DNA from 2 places in the Mesorhizobium sp. EU05-FHT14A09 genome. Region 1 is predicted to be linked to the other one. Evidence: riboswitches for the same ligand, from Rfam matches in the RefSeq annotation. Region 1 holds a riboswitch; the other holds the start of a gene.
The links. Region 1 has a riboswitch for cobalamin ahead of AC3WTO_RS10880 (DUF1636 family protein). Riboswitches for the same ligand answer to the same signal wherever they lie in the genome.
Positions count from the first base shown of each region.

Region 1 (7,595 bases):
CGCGAATTGCTGCGCCTGTCGGCGCGAGCGCATGGGGTGGCGACCTATTCCTGTCTGCGCGACTACTTCCGGCTCGCGCCGCATGACACCAAGGGACGGCTGGAAGAACTGGTCGAAGACGGTGAATTGATCCCCGTCCGCGTCGAAGGCTGGGACAAACCCGCCTATCTCCACAAGGACGCACGCCAGCCACGCAAGGTCGAAGCGCGCGCCCTGCTCGCCCCCTTCGATCCGCTGGTGTTCGAGCGCAGCCGCGCCGAGAACCTGTTCGATTTCCGCTACCGCATCGAGATCTACACGCCCGCCGACAAGCGACAGTACGGCTACTACGTGTTGCCCTTCCTCTATGATGAGAAGATCGTGGCGCGTATCGACCTCAAGGCCGACCGGCCAGCCAGCGTGCTGCGCGTGCATGCCGCCTATGCTGAGCCGATAGCACCGCCGGAAACCGCAGCCGAACTGTTCGAGGAGTTGAAATTGATGCAGGCCTGGCTCGGCCTCGAACGCATCGAAATCACGCCTGCCGGCGATCTCGGTCCGGCGCTCGCCAATGTCGCCGACGCGGTGAAAGCCGCCTGACAAACGCAAAGGAGGCGCTAGTAGCGCCTCCTTCTCCGTCAGGCTCTGTCCCGTTTACTGGAACATGCCCTTGGGTGTTTCGCCCTTCAGGAATGGTTCCATGAAGGCTGAGAGCAGCGCCGGCTGAGTGATGACGGCCGTGTGCGAGGTTGCCGGCATGACAGCCAGGCGCGACCCGGCGAGCGGCTTGCCCATATCGCCCATGGCGCCACCGCCAAGCAGCCGGAACAGTGCAACCGAATGCTCGAGCGTCGCCACGTCGGCATCGCCGCTGATGATCAGCACGGGCATCTTCAGCGCTTTCACATCGGCTTCCCACGCCATCGGTTCCTTCTCGAGCTGGATCAGCTTGGCGACCAGCGCCGGAAAACCGTCCGGGTTGGCGGCAAGCTTCTTGTATTCGGCAGCAAAAGGCATGTTGACGAACATCTCGACGTTCATCTGCGGGATGAAGGCGGTGAATTCGGGCTGCCAGCCCTTGGCGTCATAAGCGGCCGACGCGGCAACCAGCTTGTTGACTTTTTCGGGATGGCGGATGGCCAGTTGCAGGCCTGCGGCTGCACCCATCGAATAGCCGAACACATCGGCTTTCTTAAGACCCACCTTGTCCATGAAGCCGGCAACATCATCAGCGAGATTGGGGTAGGTGATCGGCCGGTCGATGTCGGTTGTGCGGCCGTGTCCCTGGAATTCCAGTGCATAGACCTTGTGGGTCTTGGCCAGTGTCGGGATGATCTCTCCCATCGACGGAATGTTCATGTAGGCGCCGTGCAGGACGACCAGCGGCTCGCCCTCGCCCGAAACCTCGTAATACACTTTCATGCCATTGACCTCGACGCGGTCTCCGACGGGTGCGGACCCGGCAAACGCCGGGCTGGCGAGGAGAAAGGCAGCGGCAACTAACAATGCGCGGAACATGAGGTTCTCCGTTGGTTGTCTCATGCGTTTTCGGTAACGCTGACGATAAGACGAAGCAGTGTTTCGCATTCCGACATGGCCAGGGAAAAATTTCTTCTGGCGGCTGGCTACGGGTCACACGCCAGTGGCATCGTCGCCATCTCCTGCTATCTCAGCCGCCGCGCGCAACAGACCGAAAGCCTTCCCCATGCAGCATGAACCCGTCCCGCAATTTCGAACTGCAACCACGGCGGATGCGGCCTTGATCCGCGACATCATGCATGCGGCTTACGCGAAATGGATTCCGGTGATCGGACGTGAGCCGAGCCCGATGAAAGCCAACTACGAAGAGGCACTGAGGAAACATCAGTTCACGCTGCTGTATCTGGGAGCGGACATCGCCGGGCTCATCGAGACCAGACTGGAAGACGATCATCTGTGGATCGAGAATGTCTGTGTGCTGCCCGCCTATCAGGGCAGAAGTCTCGGCAAGCTGCTGCTCCGCCATGCCGAACACATGGCGCAGCAGGCCGGTCGCGCCGAAGTCCATCTGGACACCAACATCGCCTTCGAGGCCAATGTCGCTCTCTATGAGCGACTGGGATACGTCATCAGCCAGCAGGAATCGCAAAGCGACGTCATCTACATGCGCAAACCTCTGGCACTCGGCCTCTGAGCCGACCCGCAATCCGAGGGTCCCGTATGAAACGCGTTCTGATCACCGGCATGTCCGGAACCGGCAAGTCGGCAACGATCCGGGCTCTCGCCGCCCGCGGCTACGCGGCCTACGACCTCGATACGCCGGACTGGTCGCATTGGATCGACGCTGCTCTCGACGACGCGCTGACACCCGGGGATGGCAAGGACTGGGTCTGGCAGTTGGACAAGGTGCGGGGGCTGCTTTCCGAACCCCGCGACAGCGTGCTTTTCATCAGCGGCTGCGCCGAAAACATGGAGGAGCTTTTCCCGCTGATCGACAGTATCGTGCTGCTCTCGGTCCCGATCGATACGATCATGCGACGGGTTTCGGCACGCGCAACCGGCGGCTATGGCCATGCCGGCGAAGAACGCCGCAAGATTGCCGAACTGGTCGAAATGATCGAGCCCCTGCTTCGGGACTCCGCTGACCACGAGATCGATTCGAGTGGTCCGGTCGAGGCTACGGTCGACCGAATCCTGCAACTGGTATGACGGCCGCTGCGGCCGTCATTTCGGTCAGCCTGTCGCTGACGCAGACCAATCAAGCCCACGGCGATGGGTGTGGCTCCGCGCGGGAAAGCTCTTCGAAATACTGCCGCAACGTGCGCGGCTCCCGCCCGAGAATGGCCCGCAGGGTCAGGCTGTTTCCGGCAGACCCGAATTCCGTGTAGGACGCGAACACACGCGCCAGCTGCGCCAGCGACGCGCCCTTGAAAGGCGGCTTGGCGATTTCTGCCCACTCTTCGAAGCTGAGCTGCAGCGGCTCGACCGTCCGTCCAAGCACGGCGCTCATGAGGGCGGTGATCTCGACACGATTATACATGCCATCGGCAGCCAGCTCGAAGGAGCCACAGGCGAGCCGGTCACCCGTCAACGCCTCGGCAGCCACTTCGGCGACATCACGATAGTCGACACGGGCCAGCCGCACGGTATTGGAGAATGGCTCGGCGAAGACGCCGTTCTGGATGACCGCCGGCCAGGCCGGCGCAATGTTCTGGAACAGCGTTGCCGGGTAAAGAATGGTGTAGTCGAGATTGGAGCGCAGCAATGCCTCTTCGACCGATAGCTTGCTGGCATGATTGGCGAGCCCGTTGGCCGGATGAATGACCGACGAGAATACGAATTTGCCAACCCCTGCCCGTTTCGCTGCATCGATCATGGCGATACCGAGTGCTGGTTCGTCCGCCACGAAAGGCGGACCGACATGGTAGACCGCGTCCACACCGGGCAGCGCGAGGTCGAGGCTGTCGGCGTCACGCAGGTCTCCCTTCGCGACTTCCGAGGCGCCATTGTCTCGCGCCGCCTGCCCGGCGGCTTCGGTGCGCGCCAGCGCCCGCACGATGACACCCCGACGGGCAAGCTCCGCAGCGACGTAACCACCGCTGCGGCCGGAGGCGCCGACCACGAGCACGGTTTTCCTGTTCATGTCAGACATCGGTTTTCCTTTCTTGGCGAACTCCATGCCCGGAACATCGGTCTCCCACTTATCGATTGGTAGACGATCGATCCGTGATACGGTCTCCCGGAAATCGGAAAAACACCATGGATCGGTTTGGTGACGTCGAAGCCTTCCTGGCCATCGTCGAACGCGGCAATCTTTCGGCCGCCGCGCGACATCTCGGCCGCTCTCTCCAGGCGATCAGCCGCTCGCTGGCGGCTCTCGAAAAGAGTGTCGGCGTCGAACTCGTGCGCCGCACCACCCACAGGGCCCAGCCCACCGAGGCGGGATATGACTTCTACCGCCGGGTGAAGCCAGCACTTCAGGAAATCGCTGAGGCGAAGGTGGAAGCCGGCGATCGCAGCGCAGAGCCTTCCGGGCTGCTCAGGATCGGTGGACCAGAGCTGTTCGGGCCACGCTATCTCATCCCTGTCGTCGCCCGTTTCATGGAGTTGCACCCCAAGCTGGAGGTCGAACTCAGCCTGTCTAACCGCTTCGTCGATCTTGCCCAGGAAGGGATCGACCTTGCCATCCGCATCGGCGAATTGCCCGATTCCGACTTGAAGGCACGCCGGCTCGGCGCCATGCGCCGCGTCGTCTTCGGCGCACCGTCCTATTTCGGCAAACATGGCCGGCCCCGCCATCCGAGCGAACTGGCAGAACATCCATGCGTTTTCCGCAACACCGATCGCGATGCCGGCGCCTGGCAATTCCTGGACAGCAGCAAGCCGCTGACCGTCAAAGTGAACGGCCGGCTGCATCTCGACAACGCAGCCGCCAGCCATGCGGCGGTCGCGACCGGCCTGGGTATCGGGCGCGTGCCACTCTGGCAGATCCAGGATCTCGTCGACAGCGGCGCGGTCGAAGTGATCCTGGAGAATTTCGAACAACCAGCGGTCCCGGTCCACATCGTCTGGCCGGCAGCCCGGCTGCCACTGGCCAAAACCCGGCTTTTCATCGATTTCCTGGCAGCCAACCTGCACATCGAACCTCGCAGCCGGGATTGCGTCACGGTTTGAGCAACAGAGTTGCGACGTGATCCGCCGTAACCACGCGTTGACAGCGTGACCTGCCCAAGCCTAAATCCGGCAAAGACGGTCTCCTCCCTTCACCAGGAGGAGCGAAGAGGGAATGCGGTGCGGGGCAACAGCCTCAACTCCGCGGCTGTCCCCGCAACTGTGAGCGGCGAGCCAAGGCCGATAGCCACTGGGAAATGCCCGGGAAGGCGGCACCAAGGCACCGACCCGCGAGCCAGGAGACCTGCCGTCTCAACAGAACCCCAACGCCTGGCGGGTGTCCCGGGCAAGGAGCCTGATTTGGATCGCGACGGCAGTTTTTCAGCTGAGACGGAGAGTGTGACAGCGGCTATTGGGACCGCCCCGGTCACTGTCATCGTCTGCTCGTCCTGCCGTGACGAGAATGGCTCCGATAGCCATCCCCGCGCCGGCGCGCGGCTGGCCGAAGCCACCCGCGCCGCCGCTGACGATCGCCAGACCATCGATGTCCGCACCGTCGAGTGCCTCGGTAACTGCAAGCGCCGGCTTTCGGCCGCACTGCTGCGCGACGGCTGCTGGAGTTATGTCTTCGGTGACCTGACCATCGACTCGGGTTCCGATCTCGTCACCGGAGCGGAACTTTTCGCAACATCGCAGGATGGCCTGATCCCATGGCGGGGCCGTCCCGATTCGCTCAAGCGCGGCCTCGTCGCGCGCATCCCTCCCCTTGCAATACTGAAGGACCAGACATGACCGCCTCCGTTTCCCGCGTGCCTTGCACCGTCGTCACCGGCTTCCTCGGCGCCGGCAAGACGACACTCATCCGCAACATCCTCGAAAACGCAAAGGGCAAGCGGCTGGCGCTGATCGTCAATGAATTCGGCGATGTCGGTGTCGACGGCGAGATCCTCAAAGGCTGCGGCGTCGACAGCTGTCCGGAAGAAAACATCGTTGAACTCGCCAATGGCTGCATCTGCTGCACGGTCGCCGACGATTTCGTGCCGGCGCTCGACCAGATCCTTGCACGCACACCGAAGGTTGATCACATCCTGATCGAAACTTCCGGCCTCGCGCTGCCAAAGCCGCTCGTGCAGGCCTTCCAATGGCCGAGCGTGAAGAACCGCGTCACCGTTGACGGCGTCGTCGCCGTGGTCGACGGCCCCGCGCTGGCCGAAGGTCGCGTCGCCTCCGACATGGATGCGCTGGCCGCTCAGCGCGCCGCAGACGACTCACTCGACCATGACGACCCGGTCGAAGAAGTGTTCGAAGACCAGGTTGCCTGCGCCGACCTGATCATCCTGTCCAAGAACGACCTGCTGGACGAGGCAGGTGCTGCACGCGCCAACGCCGTGCTCAGCGAGCACATCTCACGCGCGGTCAAGGTGGTGCCGACGGCTCAGGGCAAGGTCGATCCCTCTGTGCTGCTTGGGCTCGGCCTCGCCGTCGAAGACGATATAGAGAACCGCAAGAGCCATCATGACGGCATGGGCGACCACGAGCATGATGACTTCGACACGTTCGTGGTCGAGATTCCTGCCGTCGCCAATCCGGAAGATCTCGCCCGGCGTGTCGCGGAAGCGGCAGACAAGGAAAACGTGCTGCGTGTGAAGGGGTTCGTCGAAGTCGACGCCAAGCCGATGCGGCTTCTGCTGCAGGCGGTTGGACCGCGCGTGAACCACTATTATGATCGCGCCTGGACGGCCGAAGACGACCGCCGATCGCGGCTGGTGGTGATCGGGCTGAAGGGCCTCGACCGCCCGGCCATCGAGAAGATCCTGGTAGGATAAACGTTGCACATACTGACCACCACCTCCGCCTCGCTCGACGATATCGCCGAGCCGGTCGACCTGCGCCAGCAGCCGGCGGAGATGGTGGCGCTGTCTTTCACCGACAGCGATCTGGCCGGATTGGCGTCCGCCTGGCAGGCGGATGCCGGCAGCCTGCCCTCGATGCGGCTGGCAGCGCTTCGCGACCTTCGCCATCCCATGTCGGTCGATCTCTGGATCGACAGCGTCGCACAGCATGCCAAGGTGATCCTGGTGCGTATCCTCGGCGGCTACGACTGGTGGCGCTACGGTTGCGACCAGCTTGCCGCGACTGCCCGCGCCAAAGGCATCAAGCTCGCGCTGCTGCCCGGCGAGTCCCACGACGAGGATCCGCGCCTCACCGAAGCTTCCACCCTGCCTGCGGACGAGCTTGCCGCCCTGCTCGCCTATTTTCGTCAGGGCGGGCCGGCCAACATGACGGCACTGGTCCAACGCCTCGCCGGACATTGCGGCCGCAATGTCGCCGTGAGCCAACCGGTCGAAGTGCCCAAGGCCGGATTTTACGTCTCGGCCTCCAACCCCCTCCCTCTCACCGCAGTCTCCCCCTTAACGGGGGAGATTGTCGGTAGGCTGGAGGGGTTTCGGATCCGGCACAACGGAGGCGACCATAAATTCGCTCCCGTCGTACCAATAATCTTCTACCGTTCGATGCTGCTGGCGGCCGATGTGGCACCGATAGACGCCTTATGTGACGCACTCTACCGCCAAAATCTCGCTCCGGTGCCGATCTTCGTCTCTTCATTGAAGGACCAAAACGCCGTTGCGTTTGTTGAAGCGGCATTCAGGATGCTCAATCCTGCCGCCATCGTTACCGCCACTGCGTTTGCGTCCAGCGCAGAGCCAGGCGCCGAGACCCTGTTCGACCGCGCCGGCGTGCCGGTGTTCCAGGTCATCGTCGCCACCACACGGCGCGATGCGTGGGAGACCAACCAGCGCGGCCTGGCCCCGGCCGATCTCGCCATGCATGTCGTGCTGCCGGAGCTGGATGGCCGCATCTTGGCCGGCGCCATTTCCTTCAAGGCCGAACTGGAGGCGGACACCGCACTCGCCTTTCGTGCTTTCGCCAACAGACCGGAGCCCGATCGTGTCGAGCGTGTCGCCGACCGTATCGCAGCGCATATAAGGCTCCAGCAGGCGGCCCCGGCCGAACGGCGTCTTGTC
Region 1 is NZ_JBYTDF010000002.1:716,235-723,829, forward strand. It holds gene AC3WTO_RS10850 (winged helix-turn-helix domain-containing protein) at 1-579, shown strand, start outside; gene AC3WTO_RS10855 (alpha/beta fold hydrolase) at 634-1,497, opposite strand; gene AC3WTO_RS10860 (GNAT family N-acetyltransferase) at 1,685-2,152, shown strand; gene AC3WTO_RS10865 (AAA family ATPase) at 2,179-2,667, shown strand; gene AC3WTO_RS10870 (NmrA family NAD(P)-binding protein) at 2,717-3,610, opposite strand; gene AC3WTO_RS10875 (LysR family transcriptional regulator) at 3,718-4,632, shown strand; cobalamin riboswitch at 4,692-4,895, shown strand; gene AC3WTO_RS10880 (DUF1636 family protein) at 4,930-5,361, shown strand; gene cobW (cobalamin biosynthesis protein CobW) at 5,358-6,395, shown strand; gene cobN (cobaltochelatase subunit CobN) at 6,399-7,595, shown strand, end outside.

Region 2 (7,595 bases), 610 kb from region 1:
GGATGTCCCACCATGCCTTGGTGTGTTCCAGGAAGCGGCGTTTTGCGGTCGATGGCCAGTTTTGCCAGATGCGCTGGTTGAAAGGCCGCAAGCCGTCGACAACGTCGCGCCAGTTGCCGCCCGCCTTTTCCGTCTCGCGCACGAGCTTATGGAACCAGTCCACGAAGTAGGACAGTTCCGTGCCGAGCGGGATATCGGCGCTGTCCAGCTTGATCGGGTTGCCTTTTTGATGTGGCCAAGGCAGCAATCCGCGCCGCGACACGGCCGTTATCTCCCCTCTGTGCCCGCGATGTTCGAGGCTCAGCCAGGCATCCACCATGCTCAGCCCGGTGCCAAGGATGAGCACCGGCGCCTCCGGGTCCAATGGCGTGTCGTCGCCAGACCCTAAACGGACGGCGAAGTTCTGATCGGGCGCAGGCTCCTGATCGTGCCCAGTCGCCAGGACAGCTATATGGCCAACCAGGCTGCTACCATCGGCCAATCGAGCCTCGACGCCGGCCGGTGTTGGCACTACGCCAACGCACTCCTGCCGTATCAGACGCAGGCGTCCCGTGGTGCGCTCACGCTCGGCGAGACCTTCGAGTATCTCCTGGAGATAGCGGCCATACGTGCTGCGCGGCGTATAGACGGGACCAGTTTCGCTCGGGACAAGCTGCTTTTCCTGAAGCCAGCGCCAGTAGTGGGACGGGTCGTCGGGGTAAGCGCTCATGTTGGTCGCGGCAACGTTGAGCAGGTGATCGGGCAAGAGGGCGGAGTACGCCATGCCTTTGCCGAAGCTGTCGCGCCGCTCGACCAGGGTGACACGCAGGCCTGGATCGTTTGAACGCAGCAGATGCGCCGCCAGGATAACGCCACTGGCGCCGCCGCCAATGATGATGACGGAATTGCGCGAACGCTCGATCATCGATGGCTCCTCCCTTAAGTCCATAAGGATAGTAAACTTAAGGGCGATTGCGCGAAATGAAATCCTGAAATTAAAGCCAGTTATGACAAGCTAATTCGGTTCAGTCGGATCTAATTGGAATTGCTTTTCTCGGCGAAGCTACCTGGCGGAACGCTCGTACGCCCACTGCATGAGATGATGCTTAGCCTCAAGCGGGGCGCAGGCGGAATTCACATGCGCCCCAACGGATGGATCAAACTGTTTTCCGTCGGCGTATCCTGGAATACGTCCAGTCCAATGCCAGCATCGCCACCAGCGAAATTCCAACCAGCGGGAAGATGAGGCCGCCGATGACCAAGATGGCAAGCAGGCCGCGGAACACGCGCTTGTCTCCTGGCAGAGGCGGGACGCCGAGCGATCCCGATGGCCGCCGTTTCCACCACATGACGGCCGCCGAGACGGCAAGCATGACGATGGCGAGGCAGGCGGCGAGCAGGATCAGCTGGTTCACGAGGCCGAACTGCTGGCCCATATGAACGCTGATGCCCCATTCGATCGCCTTGGCAAACGGACCGTAGTCGGCATAACTGACATCGATCAGCGGCTTGCCGGAATACTGGTCGAGATGGATGACGCGCTGGCTCGCAAGATCGTCGGGAAAGACCGAGCCGGTGTAGACGCCGGATGAATCGGCTGGAAGGTTGACCGCATACCCCCTGTGCAGGCCAAGCTTCTCAAAGGTGACCACCGCCTCATCCAGACTGACCGGTTTCGCCTCGCCGTCCTGTCCTGATGATTGCGGCACCATGGCCTGTTCGAGGGACCAGGACATCTGGGCGATGTGGTTGGCATGTTCGTCCGACATTGGAACACCGGTCCAGACGCCGTTCGGATAACCATAGTTGTTGCCGTTCACCCAGTCGTTGACCTTGGCGCCCCAGACGCCAGACCAGGGCATGCCGGTGACCGCCAGGAACACGATGAATGAGCCGACGAAGATGCCGGTCACCGCGTGCGTGTCCCGCCAGAAGACACGGCGACGCGGCGTCCCCCTTACGCTCACCACGCCGCCCGTCTGGCGCCTGGGCCACCACAGATAGATTCCGGTTCCGACAAGCAGGATCGACCATCCGCCGGCGACCTCGATAAGCATGCGCGCGAACGAACCGAAATATTTGAGGCTGTGCAGGTAGCGGATGGTCCACATCACCGTGCCGCGATCGGGCAGGGCACCAAGCACCTTGCCGGTGTAGGGATCGACATAGACCGCCAGTTTGCCCTGATCGGCGGTTTCGACGGTGATTTCGGCGGAACTCTCCGAAGAGGCCGGATCGGTGAACTTGACGGCAGTTCCAGGATAGGACGCGACGGCGGCACCGACGATTGCCGACGGCTGCACTTTTGCCATGCCTTGCTGGATCTCGACACGCTTGAGATCGGAATGGATGACCGCGTCAATCTCGTCTTTGAAGAGGTAGAGAGCGCCTGTGATCGCGAGCGTGATCATGAAAGGCAGGACGAGTAGACCTGCATAAAAATGCCAGCGCCAGACGGCGCGATAGAGGTCGGACGCGGAGCGCGCGGCAATGCCTGCGGACTCCCGCCCGATGGTGAGTTCGGACATGAGGTTTCTCCTGACATGGTGAGGGACACGACGGGCATGGCCTGTCATGTTCGAGCGATGTGGTCAGGATAGGAGAGGTGGCGCCCGGGGACCTGGAACGAAGCCACGCAGCGACGGCCTGAACGGGTCTGATGTCCGTTGCGGCGGGACAGGCTCGGGGCGGGTTGCCGTCAGATAGACCTGGTCTTGTGCGGCCACGACGGCCGGGGCAGCCAGTCCGGGGATGCTGCACAATGCTGCGCAGGGGCAGGTGCTGCCCTTTCCCATCGGTCCGGCTGGATCGGATGGAGAACCTGCGCCGTCGGTTGTGCAGATGACATGCAGCGGGTCGGCCGCAGCGGCAGCCATCGCGCCTTGCGTCATGCCTGCCACGAAGGCCTGCAGCAGGAACAGGTAGACAAGCATGGCTGCGACGGCGGTGGCCGTCAGCCTGTCCCTGAAGATGTCCCGCATGGCTCCCATGGCGTTCAGATGCCAGACTCTTAAGAGGAAGTCACTGCGGCAGATAAACGGAGCCTTAGAGGGTTCGATGTTGTGCGTCCGCGGTCCGTGTTCCCAGATAGGGTTGTTGGGGTGGAATTTCAATTCCTGAAATAATTATCAATTATATATTCCAATATTTGAAATGAGTTTAATGTATTTTCTGAATTTATGATGAGCTTGTTGACATTTTTATTTCTTGTTGGCATTCGCCGTTTGATTTCCGGGGCGGAGAAGAAATCTTGTGTTCAGCATTTGCCGAGCAAGCAACGCGAACGCGCCATCGAGTCTTGCTTGTGGCGCTCACCCTTGGTGCTTTTGCCGTGGGGCTGGATGCCTATGTCGCTCTGGGAGCGCTCGATGCGGTAATGAAGGAGCTTGCGATCGCCCCGGCGGCGGCTGGATGGATCGTGTCGAGCTACGCGTTCTGCTACGCGGTCTTCGCGCCTTTGAACGCCTGGATGTTTCGTCGGTGGAGCCGGCGCAATGTCTTGATCCTTGCGGTTGGCCTGTTTGCCGCAGCCAATCTGGTCTGCGGGTTTGCCCCAAATTTTGCCGTGTTGATCGTCGGTCGTATCGCTTCCGCCTATGGCGCTGCCATGTTCACTCCGGCGGCAACCGCATTGGCAACCGAACTGCTGCCACCGGACCGCAAGGGGGTGGCGCTGTCGTTCATCTTCGGCGGGATGACTGTTTCGCAGGCGATCGGTGTTCCATTGACGTCATGGATTGCTACGGCCCTATCCTGGCGTTTTTCGTTCTTTTTCGTCGTCTTCTTTGGCTTTCTGGCAACCGTGATGCTTGCCGCGCTTCTGTCCGGCCAGCCTTCCATTCAAGGCAAGCCGGAGGGCCGGGGAGATTGGCGATCACTTCCCGCCGCCGTCTACGGGCTTCTGTCGGTGACCCTGTTTGTCGTGATCGCAGAGTTCATCGTGTATTCCTATGTGAGCCTTCTGCTGGCCGACACGGCCTATGACGGCACCCCAATCTTGCCGGCAGTTCTACTCGCTTATGGAGTTGGAGCAGTGCTCGGTAACATTGCGACCGGAATGCTTACCGACAAAGCAGGACCAACGGTGGTGTTGATTGCGGCAGTCGCAGTGCAAACCGCGCTGTTGGTGGCATTGGTTGTCCTGCGGAACAATGCGCCACTGGCCGTTGCCGTCGCTTTCCTGTGGGGGATTGTCAGTTACATGTATCTCGTTCCGATCCAGCATCGCTTGCTCGCTCATGCCAGCGGCATGTCGAACGTCGTCCTGGCCGCCAACAGCTCACTCATCTATGTCGGCATAGGAACGGGCAGTTGGGTCGGGGGGCTTGTCATCGAGAATATCGGCATACCGGCGCTGGCTGGCGCAACCGCGGTGCTCGGTGTTTGTTCATTGCTCGCGGCTGCCGTGTTCATGCAGCGACCGGTTGCTGCCGTCGAGGGAAAGCCAGCCTGAAGAAGGTGGGGACGGCAAGCCTAAGCATTCGGAAATGGAGCGTGCCTCAGCAGGTGCTGATAGCCGTCGCTGATATCCCGGACGATAGCGACGCGGGCACGGGCGCCGTCGTGTTCGGCGATCGCCGCGACAACTTCGTCATGGTAATCGATCTCCAGGATCGAGGCTAAATTGTTCTCGAACCCGCGGGCCAGATTGCGCAGGAACGGCCCAACCTGCATCCACACGGTCTCGATCAGGAAGATCATCTGATCGTTGCCGCTGTACCGATAGATCGAAAATTTGAAAGCGTAGTTCTTGCGCAGGTAGTCGTTGATGTCTCCGGCCTGCGCCGCCGCCGTCAAGTCTGCGCAATGACGGCGTATCGTGCGTAGTGCATTGCCATTGATACGCTGAGCGGCGAGTTCCGTGGCTGCCCCCTCCAGAAGAGTACGTGTTGCCGTCAACTGCGAAAACCGCTCGGCGGACATGGTGGGCACTTCCATGCTGCCGTTGGGCAGGGGCGACAGAACCTTCAGAGCCTGCAGGCGCATGAAGGCGCTGCGAACCGGCATGTCGCTCGTTCCCAGTTCTTTCGCGACCTTTCGTGACGTCAACTTCTGACCCGGTGCGAACTGGCCCGACATCAGTGTGCGGACCAGTTCGAGGTAGACTTTCTCGTGCAGGGGGGCCGTGTCGACGGCCGTCAGTCCTAAATGCATCTTCTCGGCCATTGGTGGTGCGCGGTTCACTTTTCGCACGGGCTACTGTTCAGCTTGCGAAGCCAATGCGTGTCGATTGCATCTTAGCGCCAGGCGGCCGAAGCTCGCATCATTTCAAGGACATAATGAATTGCGGTAAGCCACATCGCAAGCGCCATCGACAGCTGTGACATGGAGCAGGCTGAAGTACCGCCGCCAAGCCCATCCCGCCGCCGCAACCCGGTCTGAACCGGACCGTTGAGCGGTTGCGATGATAGAGGCCAGTGAAATTGCCCACAGGATATCCACTGCGCCGGGCCGAGAATGCCTTGGATGGCCTGCTTCTGCTACCAGTTGTTGACATGCTGCTGGCATTCTATACCAGATATCGAAGTCGAGGTTCTCCCGAGTCGTCTGGTTCGGGAGCTAAGAGGGAAGCCGGTGCAAAGCCGGTGCTGCCCCCGCAACTGTAAGCAGTGAGCCCGCGTCGAAGAATGCCACTGGTGCCGTAACGCACCGGGAAGGCCGACAAGGGCGACGACCTGCGAGCCAGGAGACCTGCCGCGACGGATTTGAACGAACCTCGGGCGGGGTGTCCCGGAGGTGCGCTTGGCCCGGGCATCGTCGCGTCCGAAATCGCCACTGCGTTCCCCGAATTCCCCGTCCACAGCGCCACGGGGATGATATGGCCACGACTGCAGTATTCACCACGAATGGAGCCTTCCAGGCTTCGCCGCTTGCCGAAAGCGCCGTTGTTGAAAGCCGGGGCACGCCCGCGGCCGAGCCTGGCTACAAGGTGATACGCCGCAATGGCGCCGTGACGCCGTTCGACGCGACGAAGATCGTGGTGGCTTTGACCAAGGCTTTCCTCGCGGTCGAGGGTTCGACCGCAGCAGGCTCGCGGCGTGTGCACGATGTCGTCGAGGACCTGGCCGCGCAGGTGGTCGCGGCGTTGACAAGGCGCTTCGAGGCCGGTCGCACCTTCCACATCGAGGAGATCCAGGATCAGGTCGAACTCGCGCTGATGCGCGGCGAACACCACAAGGTTGCGCGCGCCTATGTGCTCTATCGCGCCGAGCGGGCGCGCGAGCGCCTGGCGGAAAAGACGGATGCGGAAACGCCGAGCGCCTCGCTCCATGTGAAGCGCGAGGATGGAGTTCTCGCACCGCTTGACGAGGCGCGATTCTCGCGCGTCGTCGAGGAGGCCTGCGCCGGTCTGGAGGCCGTTTCGCCGGATGCCATTCTCACCGAGGCACGCCGCAATCTCTATGACGGCATCACGCTGGATGAGTTGTCCTTGGCGCCGATCCTGGCAGCGCGCACGCTCATTGAGACCGAACCGAATTACGCTTTCGTCTCGGCCCGCCTGTTGCTCGACCGCCTGCGTCGCGAGGCCTTGAGTTTCGTCACCGGGCGCGGCGAGCAGGCAACGCAGGCCGAGATGGGCACGCGTTATGCATCCTATTTCGCTGAATTCGTCACGACAGGCATCGACGCCGAATTGATCGATCCAGAACTCGGTCGTTTCGACCTCGCGCGGCTGGGCGCGGCGCTGAAGCCTGAGCGCGACCTGCAATTTCAGTATCTTGGACTGCAGACGCTGTACGACCGCTACTTCCTGCACACCACGGGCAGACGTTTCGAACTGCCGCAGGCCTTTTTCATGCGGGTTGCGATGGGGCTTGCAGTGCGCGAAATCGATCGCGAGGCGAGGGCCATCGAATTCTATGACCTGCTGTCGTCCTTCGACTTCATGGCCTCGACGCCGACGCTGTTCAATTCCGGCACGCTGCGACCGCAGCTGTCGTCTTGCTTCCTGACCACTGTCGCCGACGACCTCGACGGTATCTTCAAGGCGGTCAAGGACAATGCGCTGCTGGCTAAATATTCCGGCGGCCTCGGCAATGACTGGACGCCGGTTCGCGGCCTTGGCGCTCATATCAAGGGCACCAATGGCGAGAGCCAGGGCGTTGTGCCGTTCCTGAAGGTGGCGAATGACACCGCCATCGCCGTCAACCAGGGTGGCAAGCGCAAGGGTGCGGTCTGCGCTTATCTGGAGACCTGGCATGTCGACATCGAGGAGTTCCTCGACCTGCGCAAGAATACAGGTGACGATCGCCGCCGCACGCATGACATGAACACCGCCAACTGGGTGCCGGACCTGTTCATGGAACGGGTCGAGGCCAATGGCGAATGGACGCTGTTCTCACCCGACGAAACGGCCGACCTGCACGATCTCTACGGCTCCGCCTTCCGGCAGGCCTATGAGGCCTGTGAAGCGAAGGCAGCCGCGGGTGGGATCAGGGTGTTCCGCAAGGTCCGCGCGGTCGATCTCTGGCGCAAGATGCTGACCATGCTGTTCGAGACGGGTCATCCCTGGATCACCTTCAAGGATCCCTGCAACATCCGCTCGCCACAAGGCCATGTCGGCGTGGTGCATTCGTCCAACCTGTGCACCGAGATCACACTGAACACGTCGAAGG
Region 2 is NZ_JBYTDF010000002.1:105,035-112,629, reverse strand. It holds gene AC3WTO_RS07850 (FAD/NAD(P)-binding protein) at 1-904, opposite strand, end outside; gene AC3WTO_RS07845 (PepSY-associated TM helix domain-containing protein) at 1,137-2,507, opposite strand; gene AC3WTO_RS07840 (DUF2946 family protein) at 2,571-2,960, opposite strand; gene AC3WTO_RS07835 (MFS transporter) at 3,284-4,432, shown strand; gene AC3WTO_RS07830 (GntR family transcriptional regulator) at 4,453-5,145, opposite strand; cobalamin riboswitch at 5,493-5,692, shown strand; gene AC3WTO_RS07825 (ribonucleoside-diphosphate reductase subunit alpha) at 5,798-7,595, shown strand, end outside.
Region 2: it holds a riboswitch for cobalamin, as region 1 does, so the genes downstream of both, AC3WTO_RS07825 (ribonucleoside-diphosphate reductase subunit alpha) here and AC3WTO_RS10880 (DUF1636 family protein) in region 1, are expected to answer to the same signal.